Regions from separate parts of the Exiguobacterium alkaliphilum genome, predicted to be linked through region 4. Evidence: predicted binding sites of a transcription regulator. Region 4 holds the regulator's gene; each other region holds the start of a gene.
The links. Region 4 encodes Rex, which represses fermentation and respiration genes when NADH is low (regulators of the CRP and FNR family bind a similar motif). Its sites were predicted from a motif close to TTGTGAAATATTTCACAA; they were not measured.
Positions count from the first base shown of each region.

Region 1: arcA (arginine deiminase) is a predicted target of Rex. The motif match lies at 997-1,014, and genes of this name have one in related genera.
Region 2: KB235_RS00710 (DoxX family membrane protein) is a predicted target of Rex. The motif match lies at 1,374-1,391, and genes of this name have one in related genera.
Region 3: adhE (bifunctional acetaldehyde-CoA/alcohol dehydrogenase) is a predicted target of Rex. The motif match lies at 1,157-1,174, and genes of this name have one in related genera.

Region 1 is NZ_CP073101.1:579,116-581,320, forward strand. It holds gene mgtE (magnesium transporter) at 1-868, opposite strand, end outside; gene arcA (arginine deiminase) at 1,170-2,205, shown strand, end outside.
Region 2 is NZ_CP073101.1:125,407-127,611, forward strand. It holds gene KB235_RS00700 (MFS transporter) at 1-432, shown strand, start outside; gene KB235_RS00705 (DUF3817 domain-containing protein) at 455-751, opposite strand; gene KB235_RS00710 (DoxX family membrane protein) at 834-1,337, opposite strand; gene KB235_RS00715 (pyridoxamine 5'-phosphate oxidase family protein) at 1,523-1,936, opposite strand; gene KB235_RS00720 (cold-shock protein) at 2,057-2,205, opposite strand, start outside.
Region 3 is NZ_CP073101.1:1,903,071-1,905,275, forward strand. It holds gene adhE (bifunctional acetaldehyde-CoA/alcohol dehydrogenase) at 1-1,016, opposite strand, end outside; gene KB235_RS09845 (MarR family winged helix-turn-helix transcriptional regulator) at 1,406-1,852, shown strand; gene KB235_RS09850 (YebC/PmpR family DNA-binding transcriptional regulator) at 1,932-2,205, shown strand, end outside.
Region 4 is NZ_CP073101.1:2,893,596-2,895,800, forward strand. It holds gene tatC (twin-arginine translocase subunit TatC) at 1-406, opposite strand, end outside; gene tatA (twin-arginine translocase TatA/TatE family subunit) at 409-627, opposite strand; gene KB235_RS14915 (redox-sensing transcriptional repressor Rex) at 627-1,283, opposite strand; gene KB235_RS14920 (ABC-F family ATP-binding cassette domain-containing protein) at 1,433-2,205, shown strand, end outside.

The DNA of each region.
Region 1 (2,205 bases), 590 kb from region 4:
TCCAGGGCGCGCGTTTCTTGGCCGCCTCGACCGGTCCCATATTGATGTCAGATGAACCTTTCGTCGCGGACAGTTCTTCAAAGTCTTCGGTCGTCTCGCGCTCGATGACGTCCATGACATCATCGACGGTGATGATTCCGAGTAGTTTCTCTTCATCGTCGACGACGGGAAGGGCAAGCAAGTCGTACTTTTGGACGGTCCGGGCCAAGTCTTCTTGGTCGGTGAGCACGTTCGCGGAGACGACGCGTCGCCCCATAATGTCGGCGATACGGGCATCGAGCCGTGACACGATCAAATCGCGGAGCGAGACGACACCGACGAGACGACCGGATGCATCGATGACGTAAAGGTAATAAATCGTCTCGGCGTCCGGTCCGAGGTCGCGCAACTCTTCAAGCGTCTCGCCGACGGTCTTATCTGCCTTTAAGACGACGAACTCTGTCGTCATGACGGCGCCGGCCGTGTCGTCTGGATAGCGCATCAAGTCTTTGACTTCTGTGGCCTCGGTCTCATCCATCTGTTCGAACAGTTCGTTCATGAAGTCGTCAGGCAGTTCATTCATCAAGTCAGCCGCATTGTCCGAGAACATGTCGTTCAAGACACGGACCGCATAAGGCCGCGGCATCTCTTGGATGAATTGCTCCTGGTCTTCGAGTTCCAACTTCTCAAATAAATCCGTGAACGCTTCCGGTGTGAGTGCTCGATAGACGAACTGGCGCTCAGGCTGCTCGAGCTCGATAAATAAATCCGCCTGTTCACCAGGGTGAAGGGTAAGGAACAAGTCGCGGAAATCGACCGGGTCCCCCTTTTGAATGAGCGCGGTCACTTGAGCTTGGTGACGCGCATGTTCTGTACGTTCGATTGCCATCGACTCACTTCCTTTTCCGTAGTAGATTCAGGTACGTCCCTATCATACAGGAAAGGAACACAAAAAAAATAATGAATTTATTTCACAATGTATACAGCGATTATACAGAGGTAAGTGATTGTGTACGCTTGTGTAATGATTCACAATTATTTTTTCATTCAGTTTTATCGATCGTTCATTCATCTCGATGTGGAATTCGTCACGGTCCCACCGTCGGACTTACCCGTCCCGATATTGGGTAAGTTGATAATGTAAGGGTAGCAACACACCCGAAACACTAGGAGGAAGCGAGATGATAACGATGATGGATCAACAGACCTCACGGGATACTACGCTCAAACATCCAATCCACGTGTATTCAGAAATCGGTGAACTCAGGACGGTGCTGCTGAAACGTCCGGGCCGTGAACTTGAAAATTTGACCCCCGAATATTTAGAACGACTCCTCTTCGATGACATCCCACATTTGCCGGTCATCCAAAAAGAACATGACTACTTTGCGAGCGCCCTGCAAAACCGTGGCGTCGAAGTGCTGTATTTAGAAAAATTGATGGCCGAGACGTTATCGCTTCCGGGCGTAAGGGAACGGTTCGTCGCCGACATCTTGTCCGAGTCAAAGTCGAACATCAACGGATCGTATGAGACGTTGAAAGAATATTTGCTCGCCTATGACAATGAACAGTTAATCGAGACGGTCATGGCTGGGATTCGCAAGTCGGAAATCAAGCCGGAGAAACGACGTCACTTGCATGAGATGATTGAAGACACGTATCCGTTCTACTTGGATCCGATGCCGAACCTATACTTCACCCGCGACCCGGCAGCGGCCATCGGCAATGGCTTATCAATCAACCGTATGAAAGAGCCGGCGCGGCGGCGCGAATCGTTATTCACGCAATATATCATGAAGTACCATCCACGATTCGCCAAACATGACGTCCCGATTTGGTCAGACCGTGACTACCGGTTCGCGATGGAAGGCGGGGACGAACTCGTCTTGTCTAAAGAAGTCGTCGCCATCGGGATTTCCGAGCGGACGACAGCGCAAGGCATCGAGCGGGTCGCCCTTAATCTGCTCAAGCATGGCGGGACGTTTAAAAAAGTGATTGCCATCGAAATCCCCAAATCGCGAGCATTCATGCACCTCGATACCGTCTTCACGATGGTCGACCACGACAAGTTCACGATTCATCCGTTCATCCAAGGACCGGAAGGAAAGATGAACATCTTCGAGCTGTCACTGAATCAAGACGGAGAACTTCATATCACGCAACATAGCGATTTGTTACAAGTGCTAAAAGCCGCACTCAATCTCGATGACATCGTTCTCATCCCGT
Region 2 (2,205 bases), 140 kb from region 4:
TTTGCGATCAAGTATCGCCTCGCGACAGTCCGAACGTCGCTCATCGTCATGAGTTGCCTCTTTATCGCACCGGCCGTGCCCGTTTATTTTGACTTCTCGATTACACCGGCCATCGTTTTTTTAACAGCTTTCACGCTGTTCAGCGGCTTTTTCATCATCCGGGTCAACATTCCGATGCAACTGTATTTACAAACGAATACAGAACCGAGCTACCTCGGTCGGGTCATCGGTGTGCTCGAATCACTCGCGATGGGCATCACGCCGCTCGGTTTCATCTTGTTCGGCGCCTTGAGTGAATGGGTATCGGTCACTTTCCTCTATACAGTCTGCATGGTCTGCCTGCTATCGATCACGCTGCTTGCGATGTATCGGATCCGTCACGACATCGCTGCCGAAAAAGCAGCTGTGTCAGCAGACGCGGAAAGTGCATGAACGCCAAAAGACATCGAACCGCTCAGTTCGATGTCTTCTCTGTTGAAGGTAAAATTCGTTTTTCGAGTAGGAACGGTCCGAACGGGATGACCGACGCCATGACCGCGAGGACGAGCACTTTGAAACTCCAGCGGAAGCGCCACGCCATGTAGACGGCAGCCGCGACGTACGCGACGAACAAGAATCCGTGCGCCGCACCGACGATGCTGACGGCGAGCGGCATACCCGCTAAATACTTGAGCGGCATCGCGATAAACAATAACAATAAGAACGACATGCCTTCCGTATATCCGAGCCATTTAAACTGTGTAGCGTTCATTTCTGTTCTCCTTTGCAATCCATGCTATGTTCATCGTAGCCGAACAACGAACGGTTTGTCACAGGAGAATGTCAGAAAGTCGTCACGCTATTTGACGATTTGGTGAACGATGCATGACTTTCGTTTCAACGAACTTGCGAAGGAACAACCCGTCGATCCCGATTTTCCCAGCGTTGTAACCGGCGACGAGGATGAGGACCGAAACGATGAGCATCGTCGGGTTCGTGCTGACCGTACCTGAGAGCAAGAACGCCATGTTCATGACGAGACCGAAGAAAGCGGCGCTACGAGTCAACGCTCCGAGCAAGAGGCCAAGACCGACCAAAAACTCACCATACGGGATCAAGATGTCAAACAACGCTGCGTTCGGAATCGCGAAGCCTTCGAGGAAGGCGGCCCACCAACCGGCCACCGCCGGATGGTCGCCCGTCGCGAGCGACGCTGCGTTTTGAAGATAGCCACCAGATGCGAAGTCGCCTGTGATTTTTCCCCACCCGGCCGTGAGCCAGTGATAACCGAGCCAAATCCGAAGTACGGTCAAGATGCCGGTCGCGATGTTGTGGTTTTGCCAAAACTTTGTGAACATGATAATACCTCCTTGTTATGTGGAATGATGACTTATATGTGATTACATTCACAATATACCACTCATGTTCAGTTTTTCACATACGTTATGACAATCGTTCACCGTTCGTCCATATGTGTGTCATAAGTCAGTCACTTTTTGGAAATTCCACAAAAAAGACGCCCGTTTGGACGTCACGTCGACCTTTATAACTGAACTTCTTGCGGTGGTTGCCCTTTCTTATTCATGACCCGCATCGATTGTGGCGTCACTTTCAAGATGACAAGTTTCGGATCATCCGGACCGTCGAACCAACCTTCGAGCTTCTCGTTCCACACTTTTTCTTTCATCGACTCGTCGTCCGACACGGTCGTCTCCCCTAAAATCTCTAAATACGTATCGCCGACACCGTCGCCATCGTAACCGATTAAAATATGTGTATACGGATTGTTTTTCAACTCGTCGACTTTATCTGTGTCTTTCGAGGTCGCGGTATAGAGCGTCAATTCATCGTGGAAAAATGTCATGTAGCGGCTATGCGGCTTTCCTTTATAGACAGTCGCCATCGTCCCTACGTTGCTGTGATTCAAAATATCTTTTGCCGTTTGCAATGCATCCATTTCGAATACCCTCCTTGTGATTGTCACTCGTATACTCTTCCCCGGAGGCACGCGATTAAACACAAAAAAACCTGCCCGCAGATGCGGACAGGTTGTAAAATTCCTTAAAGTTAAGGAAGATTAGATTTTTTCAACGTTAGAAGCTTGTGGTCCACGAGCTCCGTCAGTGATTTCGAAAGTTACTGCTTGGCCTTCTTCAAGTGTCTTGAAGCCGTCGCCTTGGATTGCTGAGAAGTGTACGAATACGTCGTCTCCGCCTTCCATTTCGA
Region 3 (2,205 bases), 990 kb from region 4:
GTCGCACCGACCGTCTCGAGTTCGGCGATTAAGATTTTTGTATCGGCCGGGACTGTGAGTCCAGCTCGTTCGGCGATCCAGGCTGCCGGTTTCCCGACGATTTCCGGGTTGACCGCACATGAGTCTGTTTTGATGACGAGTGTCTCGAGTTTCGCTTTCTCTTCTGGTGAGCAGAAGTAGCAGCCGAGTGCCGTCATTTCCGCTTTCACTTCTTCATACACTTCTTGGTCGACGATAATCGCTTGTTCAGACGCACAGATCATACCGTTATCGAACGTTTTCGACAAGATAACGTCCGAGATGGCACGTTTCACTTTTGCTGTTTTGTCGATATAAGCAGGTACGTTACCTGGTCCGACACCGAGGGCCGGTTTACCAGTCGAGTAAGCCGATTTCACCATCGCCGCTCCACCTGTTGCGAGGACCATGGCGACGCCTGGGTGGTTCATGAGTGCTTTCGTCGCGTCGAGTGACGGTTTTTCGACCCATTGAATCAAGTGTTCCGGTGCGCCAGCTTCGATGGCTGCATCACGAAGGATGCGTGCCGCTTCGCTTGAACACTGTTGTGCCGACGGGTGGAAACCGAAGATGATCGGGTTACGCGTCTTGATGGCGATGATTGCTTTAAACATCGTCGTTGACGTCGGGTTCGTCACCGGTGTGACCCCAGCGACGACACCGACCGGCTCGGCGATGTACGTGATGCCGTTTTGCTCGTCGTCTTCGATGACGCCGACCGTCTTCTCGCCACGGAGCGAGTTGTAAATATATTCTGTCGCGAAGATGTTTTTGATCATCTTGTCTTCAAATACACCACGACCTGTTTCTTCATATGCATGTTTTGCGAGAGCGACGTGCTGTTCGAGTCCGGCGAGCGCCATCGCTTGAACGATCGCATCGATCTTCTCTTGGTCGAACGTCATCAACGTATCGAGCGCTTTATGCGCTTGTGTGACGAGCGTGTCGACCATCTGTTCTGCTGATGTCTCTACTACTGCTTTCTCTTTAACTGCCATGTTGGTTTCCTCCTCATGAATGAGAGCTGATAAGTCTGACTTGATGGAGAGCACGGGGCAATCAGTTAGTTCAAGAAGAGTTTGTGCTTTCCTTCACATTCATAGAATACACCGATTTTCCGATTTTGTGCGTGACAACAATGTGAACTATTTCACAAGATTTTTTAGAAGAATGAGGATAGGGATTGCTTTTTCAGATGATGCTCAGTAAAATCTAATTCGTTTTCATGAAAATAAGGTACAGACGATATGTAAACGCTTACAAAAGTTATGTCCACGATGCGACGAAAGCGCTGTGCAAAATGTCACGGAATGAGGATTGGTCGTCCAAGCCGTCCCCCACTCGTGTATAATGGGAAGTAGAACCTGATTAGGAAGTGAATAGACCTATGCCTAGACAAGATGCAGCCGATCAGTTCGTTAAACTGATCCCATTGATTCGTAGAAAATTACTTCGCCGCTCGGACTTGCCCCAAATCCCGAACTTGAACTTCTCTCATTTTCATCTATTGATGTTGATTGAAGACGAGGGTGCCGTCACAAACGGACACATTAGCGAGACGTTATCAATTGCCCCACCGAACGTGACGCCGCTCATCACGAAACTCGTCGATGAAGGATACATCACCCGCGTGCCGGACGAGCGTGACCGCCGCGTCATCTGGAATCAATTGACCGAGAAAGGCGAACAGGTCCTTCGGGAACGACGCGATTCCTTCCGCCGCCTGTTCGAAGATCGCCTCGCCTTTTTAGATGAGGACGAGACCGCACGATTGATTGATAGCTTGAAGACACTGACCAAGATTGTCGAGAAGATGGACAAGAGCGAGGGATGATTTTTACTCGTCAATGTCCCGCGCTTCTTATATAATCGACAGTGAATCAATCGAACTATGGAAAGAGAGATGACATGCAATGGGTCGTAAATGGAACAACATCAAAGAGAAAAAGGCGTCAAAAGACGCCAACACGAGCCGGATTTATGCGAAGTTCGGTCGGGAGATCTACATCGTCGCCCGCCAAGGCGAGCCAGATCCTGAACTGAATCAAGCGCTCAAGTTCGTCGTCGAGCGCGCGAAGACGTACAACGTCCCTCGTGCCATCATTGACCGCGCCATCGACAAGGCGAAAGGTGGCGACGAAGAGAACTTTGACGAGTTGCGCTATGAAGGATTCGGTCCGAACGGCT
Region 4 (2,205 bases):
AGATGTCGAGGACGAGCGGGAACAACCAATAGTAGGCGAACGCGAGACCGACGAGGAACAAGATGAAGATGATTGGGATATAGGCGAGCGTCCCTCTCCGCTCGTTCGGATGCAGACCAGGTGCGACAAACGCCCACAGTTGATACAGTAGAAACGGACTGGCTGCGACGAGACCGATGACGAGCGCCAAATTCAAATAAATCATGAGCGGGTCCGCGACCCCAAAGGCGTTCAGCTCTAGTCCTCGTTCGACGAGGTCCGCCTGTAGATAGGCGAGCACGTATTTGACACTCGGCAAAGCGGCCAAAAAGAAGGCAAAGACGACAAATGCCGACAGCATCAGTCGTCTCCGCAGCTCTGTCAAGTGGTCGGACAGCGCCCGCTCTTGATCAGGTTGATGGTTCATGATTACTGCTCTTTCTTCTCAGAATCTTTCTTGTCTTTTTCATCATGTTCATTCATCATGCCGTTTGTGGCATTTTTGAATTCACGGAGCGTCTGTCCGGCCGCACGGCCGAACTCAGGCAACTTCTTCGGCCCGAAGATGATGAGCGCGATAATCGCGATAATGAAGAGACTTGCTCCCCCCGGAATCCCGACGACGAGTGACGATGCTAGTAATTCCATTATTGATGGACCCCCTCAGCAGATGGATAGTGTTGCATAAAGTAAATGAGCGATTGGAGTTCGATCGACAAGTCGATATGATGGACGCGGACCGTGTCCGGCACCGTAAGTCGAGCCGGCGTGAAGTTCAAAATCCCTTTGATGCCAAAGCGGACCAAGTCATCGGCGACCGGCTGCGCATAGGCGGACGGGACCGTGAGGATGGCGACATCGATTTTGTTTTGCTTCATGATCTGTTCCATCTCATCGACGTGATGAATCGGGACACCGGACATCGTCGTGCCGACTTTTGTCTCGTCTGCATCGAACCCGACGACGATATGTGTGTTATTGTTTTTAAGGAAGTTATAGTTGACGAAAGCTGTCCCGAGATGACCGACCCCGACCAAGGCGACGTTCGTGATTTCGTCCTGGTTCAATGTCTTTCGGAAAAAGTCTAACAGATACTGTACGTTATAGCCATATCCCTTTTTCCCGAGCGCACCGAAGTACGAAAAGTCGCGGCGAATCGTCGCCGAATCGACCTTGACCGCCTCACTCAGTTCGGCAGAAGAGACACGTTGTTTGCCTGATGAATGCAGGCTTTGGATAAACCGATAATATAGTGGCAACCGTTTGGCTGTCGCTTGCGGAATCTTTGGTTCGTTTTGACTCAACGGAAAGAGCCTCCTTTTTACGACACGTTACACACGAATCTGATTTCATACACCTTGATTGTAAACGAATTCACATGACCACTCAATGAATATACCTGAAAAGACTAAAAAATACAGTATACTAAATACAGAGAAAGGGGTTTTTTCACTTGATCCTATTGCAAGTCAACAACTTATCGAAATCATTCGGCGTCGAGCCGATTTTAGAGAACGTCAAACTCGAGATTCAAGAAGGTGAACGTGTCGCCCTCGTCGGCCGGAACGGCGCCGGCAAGTCGACGCTCCTCAAAGTCATCGCCGGGGAATATAACTACGACTCAGGCGACATCATGAAGCCAAAAGACGTCACAATCGGCTACCTCGCCCAAGACTCCGGGCTAGAATCGAGCGAGACGATCTGGAACGAAATGCTCACCGTCTTCACCGATTTAATCGAGCAAGAACAAACGCTCCGACGGATGGAGCAAGACATGGGCAGTGAACGCATCTTGAACGATGCGGACGCCTATGAACGGCTCCTCGCCGCGTATGACGAGGAACAACATACGTTCAAGGATCGCGGCGGCTATCAATATGAAGCGACGATTCGCTCGGTGCTACACGGGATGCGGTTCTATCCGGACGACTTCGACCGTCAAATCGACACGCTCTCGGGTGGGCAACGAACGCGTCTCGCCTTGGCGAAGATGCTCCTCCAGAGCCCGGACCTCCTCATCTTGGACGAGCCGACGAACCACTTGGACATCGAGACGCTCGCGTGGCTCGAGAAGTACTTGAGCGGCTATAAAGGGGCCGTCCTCATCGTCTCCCACGACCGCTACTTCCTCGACCGCGTCGTCTCGGTCGTCTATGAGCTGTCACGCCACCGGAGCCGTCGCTTCGTTGGGAACTATACGAAGTACCTCGAACAGAAAGCTGCTCT